DNA from 3 places in the Carnobacterium pleistocenium FTR1 genome. Region 2 is predicted to be linked to each of the others. Evidence: predicted binding sites of a transcription regulator. Region 2 holds the regulator's gene; each other region holds the start of a gene.
The links. Region 2 encodes NrdR, which represses ribonucleotide reductase genes. Its sites were predicted from a motif close to ACACNATATATNGTGT; they were not measured.
Positions count from the first base shown of each region.

Region 1 (3,220 bases), 1.6 Mb from region 2:
GCTGAAGAAGAAGGTAAAGGATTTGTTTATATAGCAGGTGGAGATTTCACGATTGATGCAGAGGAAGATGGTATTCAAGCTGAAACGCTGCTTCAAGTAGACGGTGGAACGCTTGATATTACAACAGGTGGCGGAAGCACTAATGCAGTGGCGAAAGCATCGGAAAGTATGGGTATGAATTTCTTTAAACAAACAGCAGAGACAGAAACAGAGACAGAGACAGAGGCAGATGAAAATCTGGATACTGACGATACTAGTTCGACAAGTATGAAAGGGTTGAAAGCTACAGGTGAATTGATCATCAATAATGGAACAATCACAATTGATGCAGCTGACGATACGGTTCATACTGATGGTAACTTGACACTGACAGGTGGAACACTTTCATTAGCTTCTGGCGATGATGGCTTACATGCGGACAATGATTTGCAATTAAGCGGGTCAACTATCGCAATCACAGAGAGTTATGAAGGAATTGAAGGCAAGACGATCACGATCAGCGACGGAGAAATTACGGTTGTAGCGAGTGATGATGGACTAAATGCAGCTGGCGGAACTTCGACAACTAGCGAACAAGCTGTACCCGGTGAAACTGCTAGCAGTAGTGAAAATTCATTGGTCATTTCCGGAGGCACATTGACGGTAAATAGCAGTGGGGATGGATTGGATTCAAATGGGACACTTGAAATTTCTGGCGGTACTACTACAGTTAGTGGACCAGAAAATGACGGCAACGGAACAATTGACTCAAATGGGGACACTCTTATTACTGGAGGAACATTAATGGCTGCTGGAAGTTCAGGTATGGCCGTAACTTTTGGAGACAGTTCTAGTCAAGTGAGTGTATTATATGGATTTGAAACGACTTACGAAGCGGGAAGCGAAATCGAACTAACTGATGCAGATGGAACAGTTCTTTTATCATGGACGGCCGATAAAAGTTTTAGTTCTGTACAATTTAGTTCAGCTGATTTAGAGGAAGATGGAACCTACACATTAGCAATTGATGATGAAACTTTTGAAGTGGTAGTTGACTCAATTGCCACAACAGTAGGCACTACAACTGGTCAAATGGGAGGCGGAATGCAACAGCCTGGTAACGGCGATATGCAACAGCCTGGTAACGGCGATATGCAAAGACCGACTGAAGACGATACAAGCACTACACCAGAACTTAATTAAATCGTTTAGTTATAACTAAAAATGGACAAGTCAGAAGAAAAAATTCTCTGGCTTGTCCATTTTACTTGCCTTCTTTTAAAGTTTTGGATGTAACTATTTGCTGTAACTCTGTTTTCGGATATAGAAAAAAATGAAGAATTTAAAATCAATCGCTTTCACAGCTTAAGAATAGTCGATACACTATATGTTGTGTTTTTTTTGAAAAAAACTAGCATATGTTGTGTAATTTTAGGTTGAAATAATTATAATATCATAGTATCATAGCAAAGGTAGTAACTGATGAATATGTAGTTAGATATTTAAAAATAATAGATAAGTATGTAGAACATCCATAAAGTTAAAGTAGTAATTAAATAGAGAAAGGGTAGCTCACTAGAGCTACTCTTTTTCCTTGGCATAAGGAGAGGGGTAGATGGCGATTTTAGTAATTGGTGGAATGATCGGGGCAGGAAAAACAAGTGTAGCTGAACTTTTGGGAGGTTCTTTAGGTAGTGAGGTATTCTACGAAAATGTAGACGATAATGAAATATTGCCTTTATTTTACACGGCAAGTGAAGAGGAACAAAGAGTAAAACGGTACCCTTTTTTATTACAATTGGAATTTTTAAATAGTCGGTTTAAAAGCATTAAAGAGGCATTACATAACAAAAATAATGTTTTAGATCGTTCAATTTATGAGGATTGGTATTTTGCTAAAGTAAACATGAATTTAGGGCGTATTTCAGAAACAGAATTCAGCATATACCAAAAATTGCTCAATAATATGATGGAAGAATTACAAGAATTACCCAAAAAGTCACCAGACTTAATGGTGTATTTAAAGGGATCCTTTGAGACGATTGTTTACCGTATCGGTTTACGTGGCAGAGACTTTGAGCAAGATCAAGGGTTACTAGATTATTATAGAACGCTTTGGGAAGGGTATGATAATTGGGTCACCAAATATTATGATGCCTCAGAGGTGTTGATTATCAATATAGATAAGATCGACGTAGTAAACAATCCCGAAGATGCCTATACAGTTGTAACAATGGTTAACGATAAATTAGCAGAGATGGAGATAAGAAATAAATGAGCAGATTAATCACGATTTTAGGAATTATAGTTATGTTGGGGATCGTTTATCTCTTATCTGATAATAAAAAAGCTATTAATAAAAGAACTGTATTTACTGCTTTAGGGGCACAATTAGTTTTATCCCTATTTTTAATCAAGGTTCCTGTGGGCAGTTGGATCATCGAACAGTTAGCAAAAGCTGTAACCAAATTGTTTAGTTTCGCTAACGAAGGACTAACCTTTGTTTTTGGAGATTTATTTGGACAAGGGTATTTCTTTATTGATGTGCTGGGTGTCATTATTTTCTTATCTGCTTTAACCGGTATCCTAGGCTACTTAGGTGTAGTGGGTTGGGTAGTAAAAATAATAGGAGGAGCTGTGGGTAAATTATTAGGTACCGAGAAAGCTGAGTCGTTTGTAGCGGTAGCTAATATGTTCTTAGGCCAGACAGAAGCACCTTTCTTAGTTGCGAAATACTTACCAAATATGACAAAGTCAGAGTTGATGACAGTTTTGGTTTCCGGGATGGGTTCAGTGTCAGCTTCTATTCTAGTTGGGTACAGTCTACTGGGTATCCCGATGAAATGGCTACTAATCACAACGGCTTTGGTTCCTTTTGGGTCACTATTAGTCGCTAAAATTTTGACACCTGAAACGGAGATCAGTAAAGTATCAGAGGTAACATTAAACCGTAAAGGTGCTAATACATCTATTTTTTCTGCTATGTCCGAGGGAATCAATAATGGGTTGCAAATGGTATTAGGTATCGGAGCTAGTTTGATTGCCGTGATTTCAATCGTAGCATTATTAAATAGTATTTTAGGTCTAGTAGGTACGAGTTTTACAGAGGCTCTAGGTTATCTCTTTCTGCCGATTGGTTGGTTGATGGGATTAAGTGGCTCTGAAGCGATGATTGCTGGGCAAATTTTAGGGACAAAAATGTCTATCAATGAATTTGTCGCTTTTGCAGATCTAGCACCTA
Region 1 covers NZ_JQLQ01000002.1:327,760-330,979, forward strand. The annotation lists gene BP17_RS01745 (carbohydrate-binding domain-containing protein) at 1-1,182, shown strand, start outside; gene BP17_RS01750 (deoxynucleoside kinase) at 1,595-2,257, shown strand; gene BP17_RS01755 (NupC/NupG family nucleoside CNT transporter) at 2,254-3,220, shown strand, end outside.
Region 1: BP17_RS01750 (deoxynucleoside kinase) is a predicted target of NrdR. The motif match lies at 1,360-1,375, and genes of this name have one in related genera.

Region 2 (3,220 bases):
CTGACTTCAATAACCGCAATATCCTCTTTTGTTAATCCTTTTTGCGTTAATTCATTTTCACGCATTTTTTGTTGATTAGAATCAACTTGTATGTCTTTTTCTACAACATCTTTCAAAGAAATATTTTGTTGGTTTTTATTATGGTAATCATCATATGCTAGCTTTTTCATTTTTTTCTCATCAATTTGGCCCGTCTCAATATCTGAAGCATTAAGCACAAATTGCTGTAACGCTAATTCATCTAATCCATATAATGTGTGCAATACCAATATTGCCTCTTCAATTTCTTTGGTAATAGAAGAGCGATTGATATATTGTTGATTCAATCCTGCATAGAAAAAATTCAAATCAAATGTTTTTGAATCGATTTTTGGATTTGAAGAACTCGTTTTCCCTATATATGAAACAGGTTCTTTCAATAGTTCTTTTTCTCTTTTTAATAATTCAGCATCAAATTGAAAGACATCTAAAAAGGACTTCGTGACTTCCTGAAATTTCTTCTTGTCTATACTTTCTACAACAAATCGATTTCTTAATTTTTTAAATTTTCGTTCTCCAACTTTTTCTAGTAATAAAAGACTTAATAAATCATCTTTAAAAAAAACATCACTCATTTGAGGAGCTTGCAATTCGTATATTAGTAGTTTAGTTGGGGCTGTTTGAAGATAAGTTTTGAGCAATCCAATTGCTTCCAGCTTGATCCGGGCTTGATACAACTCAGGAATACCGATATTTAGTAATGCCAACAGCTCGGAATGTAAAATCCCTCCACTCCAGTACGCCTCTTCTTCAATCTCAGTCCATAGTGTCATATAAAGACTATATGCTGCGGTTCCTATTAAAGGTTGATACAAAAAAGTAAGGATTTTTTGATCGATATCCGAAAGTAAAGCTTGTTGTTTTACTAAAAAACCATCTTTAGGACTTAAGTTTTTCCATGGATACCCCAAAATGACTCATACCTTTCTATCTCAATTATTTTTTTCAGCTTTTTTTCTTTCAAATTCTTGTAACTCTTTTAAAAAGACACTCATATCTTTAAACTGACGGTATACGCTAGCAAAACGGATATAGGCTATTTCATCAATATCAGCCAATTTTTCCATGATGTATTCCCCGATAATAGCAGAGGAAATTTCATTTTCACCTAGGCCTCTGATTTGATTTTCTACTTCATCTACTATTTTTTCAACTTGCTCCATAGCTACTGGTCGTTTCTCACAAGAACGTATCAGACCTCTTAAAATTTTCTCGCGGTTAAATTCTTCTCGAGTACCATTTTTTTTAATGACCAAAAGGGGTGTCTTTTCGACTCGTTCAAATGTAGTAAAACGGAACTTGCAAGCTTCACATTCTCTTCTTCTACGAATAGCGCGTCCATCATCTGCTGGACGACTATCTACAACTTTAGAATTATTATTTTGACAGCGTGGACATTGCATATTTATCATCCCTATCTTAAGTGTTCTTCGTATCTACATGAATCGCGCACGAAAATATTTACTCCATTATACCATACAACAACCAGAGATTAAACCGTTTGAAAATCAGGGAATGCTTCGATTGTAGCAAAAAAAAACAACCCATAAATGATTGTTCTTTTCGCCTTATTCTTTATGCTCTAATTGGTTTTTGTTTTAGTTATCCAGTCTAAAACTTGTTTTTTCGTATTCTCGATCGTTCCGTTATTATCAATAATAATATCTCCAAGAATGACTTTTTTTGAGATAGGCAGCTGGGAATCGATTCTTTGAATTGCTTCTTTTTTCCCAAGATTGTCTCTCTTCATTAATCGATTTAGCTGAATCTCTTCTGATGTGGCTACCACCATAACTTGATCTACATATTTTTCATATTCCACTTCAAATAAAAGTGGAATATCCATAACAATGATTGCTGGACTTTGCTTTAAGTAATCATTCATTTTAGATATGAGCCATTGATGTATATACTGAGACAAAATTTCGTTCAGCAACTCTCTTTTTTTCTTATCCTTAAAAACGATTTCACCTAATGCAGCACGATCTAATGTCCCATCTGCTTGAATAATTTTATTCCCAAATTCTTTTCTTATTTTATTTAATCCAGCTGTTCCTGGTTTTACTACTTCTCTTGCTCCAACATCTGCATCCACTACTGGGTAGCCTTGTTCCTTAAATATTTTGCTTACAGTCGATTTACCTGTAGAGATTCCCCCTGTTAACCCTAGAATTACAGTCATCCTAACCCTCCTTTATTACTGATCAGCTGTTAGTTTTTGACAATTAGAACAAAAATGAGTGCCTCTTTGCGCAACTTTTATTTTTTCTATTGGTGTACCGCAACGAATACATGGAATACCTTTTTTTCCATAAACAGCTAATTTCATTTGAAATGTTCCTGCTTCTCCTAACGCATTTTGATAAGTCCGAATAGTTGTTCCGCCCGCTTTGACTGCGTCACCAAGTACCTTGATGATTGATTTGTGTAATTGAGAAACTTCACTTTTATTCAAGTTATTTGCGATTCTCAGTGGATGTATTTTGGCTAAAAAAAGTACCTCATCTACATAAATATTCCCTAAACCAGCTACAATTTTTTGGTCCAGTAAAAGTGGTTTAATGGCTCTTTTTTTAGTTTGCAGAGCATTATAAAAAGTTGTTTCATCAAAATCTTTTTCAGTGGGCTCTGGGCCAAGTAACTTTATGCCCGTCATACTGCATTCTTTCCCTAAGGGTACTAGGGTCATTCGTCCAAATTTGCGTACATCCAAATATCGTAAATCTCTCCCATCCGCTAAGTGAAAAACCACGTGTGTATGCTTTTTAAGTGGCTTTGATGATTCTTCCACTTCATATTTACCTTCCATCCGCAGATGTGAAACCATTGTCCACTGCTTGAAATGAAAGATGATATATTTGCCACGGCGATCAAATCCAATAATTTCCTCACCTGCTAAAAGTTGCTTAAATTCATTGCTTTCGATAGAACCGGAAATAATCCGATCCCAGTATACATCAACGGACGTTATACTTGCTCCTAACACAAGTTTTTCTAACCCTTTTCTAACTGTTTCAACTTCTGGTAACTCTGGCAAAATTCTACTTCCTTTCTACATAAGGAAAGTGTCCTTGCTATCAACGAAAATAGCAAAAACACTTTCTTTATTATTTAGCTTCGTACCAACTTTTCCCACTATTGCTATCAACTTTTAATGGAACAGCTAATTCTACTGCCCCTT
Region 2 covers NZ_JQLQ01000002.1:1,898,601-1,901,820, forward strand. The annotation lists gene BP17_RS09335 (replication initiation and membrane attachment family protein) at 1-950, opposite strand, end outside; gene nrdR (transcriptional regulator NrdR) at 972-1,442, opposite strand; gene coaE (dephospho-CoA kinase) at 1,622-2,221, opposite strand; gene mutM (DNA-formamidopyrimidine glycosylase) at 2,237-3,076, opposite strand; gene polA (DNA polymerase I) at 3,147-3,220, opposite strand, start outside.

Region 3 (3,220 bases), 530 kb from region 2:
CCACATTCCGGGCACTTAAAACCTCGTTCAGTCGGATCAAAATCTCCATCAAATCCGCAATCATAACAATGATCGATTGGTGTATTAGTCCCAAGGTATCCAATGCGATCGTATGCATAATCCCACACGGCTTCCAAGGCTTTTGGATTTTGCTGCATATTTGGGTACTCGCAATAGTGAATGAACCCTCCGGAAGTGTATTCAGGATAATCTTTTTCAAATTCTATTTTTTCAAATGGTGTCGGTTTTTTGCGAACATCATAATGAAAACTGTTTGTATAATACTCTTTATCAGTAATATTATCGATTACACCAAATTTCTTCGTATCTAATCGGCAAAAACGGTCAGTTAGACTCTCACTTGGAGTCGAATACACACTAAAATGGTAGCCTTGCTCTTCTCCCCACTGATCTGTATACTGCTTCATTTCTTTCAGAACTGCTAATGTAAATAGTTTGGCTTCTTCATTTTTCTCCCAATCAGGTCCAAAGAACACGGTTGCTGTTTCATATAAACCAATATACCCTAATGATACTGTGGCACGTTTGTCTTTAAAAAGGTCATCCACATAATCTTTTTTTTCAAGACGCTTTCCGAAAGCTCCATACTGATACAATATAGGGGCATTTTCGGGTGTAGCTTCATTTGTCCTTTGAACACGGTAGACTAATGCATCTCGACAAACCAATAATCTTTCTTCCAGTATTTTCCAAAACAATGAGCGGTCTCCTTTAGACTCTAAAGCTATGCGCGGCAAATTCATGGTAACGACACCTAAATTCATTCTTCCAGCGTTTACTTCATTTCCCTCCGCATCCTTCCAGCCTTGTAAGAAAGAACGACACCCCATAGGAGCTTTAAAACTGCCGGTTAATGAGACAATTTTATCGTACATCAAAACATCGGGATACATTCTTTTCGTTGAACAAGTTAGGGCTAATTTTTTTAAATCGTAATTTTTATCTTCTGGATTTAAATTGACCCCTCGCTTCAATGAAAAGACAAGTTTTGGAAAAATAGCCGTTCTTTTTTCTTTTCCCAAACCATTGATTCGTACTTGTAAAATAGATTGCTGAATTTCTCGTTCAAACCAATCTGTTCCTAATCCAAATCCTAACGTTGTAAAAGGCGTTTGCCCTTGCGATGAGTAAAGTGTATTGATTTCATATTCTAAACTTTGCATTGCATCATAAATATCTTTTTTAGTTTTTTCATTTGCGTACTGTTGCTGCTTCTCTTCACCTAAAATCCATTCTTTCGCTGTTTTTAAATGTTTTTGGTAATTTAAACGGCTATAGGGAGCTAGTACTTCATCAATACGGTCAGCGCTACATCCCCCATACTGGCTAGAAGCAACATTGGCTATAATTTGGGCCATTTGAGCAGCAGCTGTTTGGATAGAACGTGGACTTTCTACTTCTGCATTTCCTATCTTAAAGCCTTCACTAAACATACCCTTGAAATCAATCAGACAACAATTTGTCATTGGTGAGTAGGGTTGGTAATCTAAATCATGGTAATGAATATCCCCTTTTTGATGGGCATTAGCTACATGTTCTGGCAACATTTTAAGACCAATCGATTTAGCAACTGTCCCCGCGGTCAAATCTCTTTGTGTATTAAAAATATTACTGTCTTTATTCGCATTTTCATTTACAACGGTTTCTTCTTTGAGCAATAGGTTATGGATGCCATAATTGATATCTGTTGACTGACTTCTTTCCAAATCACGACGGGTCCTATACACTAAATAAGCTTCTGCTAATTCATGTTTATGTGCATCGATTACTGTGTGTTCAACGATACTTTGAATTTCATAAATTTGGACATTGCTTATGAACCGTCTGGCTATTTCTTTTTTGACTTCTTCAACAATGACTCTTAACTCTTGAATGTTTTTTTCGTCTAGTTGTTTTGTTAGTGAACGCTGAGCTTTCAATAAGGCTTCAAAGATTTTTTCTTCTTTGAATTCAACTTCTCTGCCATCTCTTTTCAATACTTTCAACTTAACATTGTTCGTTTTTTCACAAAAACCATTATTACTTTTTATCATTTCCTATCACCGTCCTATCTTTCCTCTAAAACACTATATGTAGTTTATAAAACTAATTATAAACCATATCTAGTATAATAGGTTATAATTACTCTTTTAGCAAGTCTTTTTAAGTTCATACTAGATACAAAACCAGGCCACACATCAGTATGTATGACCTGGTTACCTCTAAGCTTATTAAATTATTCATAAGACTTATTGATGCTGCACTTTTCTAAATCTAACAGTCTCTCTTTCATCTCTAACTTCCCTCGATAACCGGTTAATCTACCGTCTTTATGGATAACCCGATGGCAAGGGACTACGATCAATAAAGGATTTCTTCCGATTGCTGTACCAACCGCCCGAAATGAATTGGGCTGTCCAATAGCTGCCGCGATTTCGCCATATGAGCTTGTTTTTCCATATGGGATATCATTTAAAACTTTCCAAACCTTTTGCTGAAATAAAGTCCCCTTAACATCTATAGGAAAAGTGAAAATAGTTCTAGACCCCTTAAAATACTCTAGAAACTGTTGATGGTAAAGCTGTAATTCAGTCTTATCTTCCACTAAAACTGCTCCTGGATATAATTTTATCATCCCCGCTTCCAGTTCACTCAGCGACTCATTTAAAGAACCCACAAAACAAAGACCGATATCGGTTGCTGCCAGATAAAGGCTTCCTAAGTCATACTTAAAAGAACTATAAATTATTTTCTGTGCATTATTTCTCATCTTCTCACCTCTTTAAACTAAGCTTCTACTATTTCGATGCCTGCTAAATTACTTATATCTCGGTACATCGTATTTCGCTTCTTATCTTTCAAGAGGATATTGACTTCTCCTGACAGACCTTCTTTAATAGCCTTATTCATACTGCCATTTTCAGGAGCAATAAGTTTACCAGAATAGGTAATCATTCCTTTAATGGTCAGTTCTGCTTCTTTATTTTCGAGTATGACTGTTACCGAATCTTTTGTTTGATCCAATATCCTTACTTTACTGCTATTATAAGTTGCAAAGCGATACTCAATGTCATTCACTATTAGATTACAAATAAAACCTTTAAACGTTTTTATATGAAAGGGGATATGTGCGATTGATAAAAATAGACTAGTATTGGGATTTTTGAAATGATTTGAATGGATCCAAACATACTCTTTTGGAAATGAAGTCCCCCAATCT
Region 3 covers NZ_JQLQ01000002.1:2,432,474-2,435,693, forward strand. The annotation lists gene nrdD (anaerobic ribonucleoside-triphosphate reductase) at 1-2,054, opposite strand, end outside; gene BP17_RS11910 (methylated-DNA--[protein]-cysteine S-methyltransferase) at 2,237-2,770, opposite strand; gene BP17_RS11915 (tocopherol cyclase family protein) at 2,788-3,220, opposite strand, start outside.
Region 3: nrdD (anaerobic ribonucleoside-triphosphate reductase) is a predicted target of NrdR. The motif match lies at 2,085-2,100, and genes of this name have one in related genera.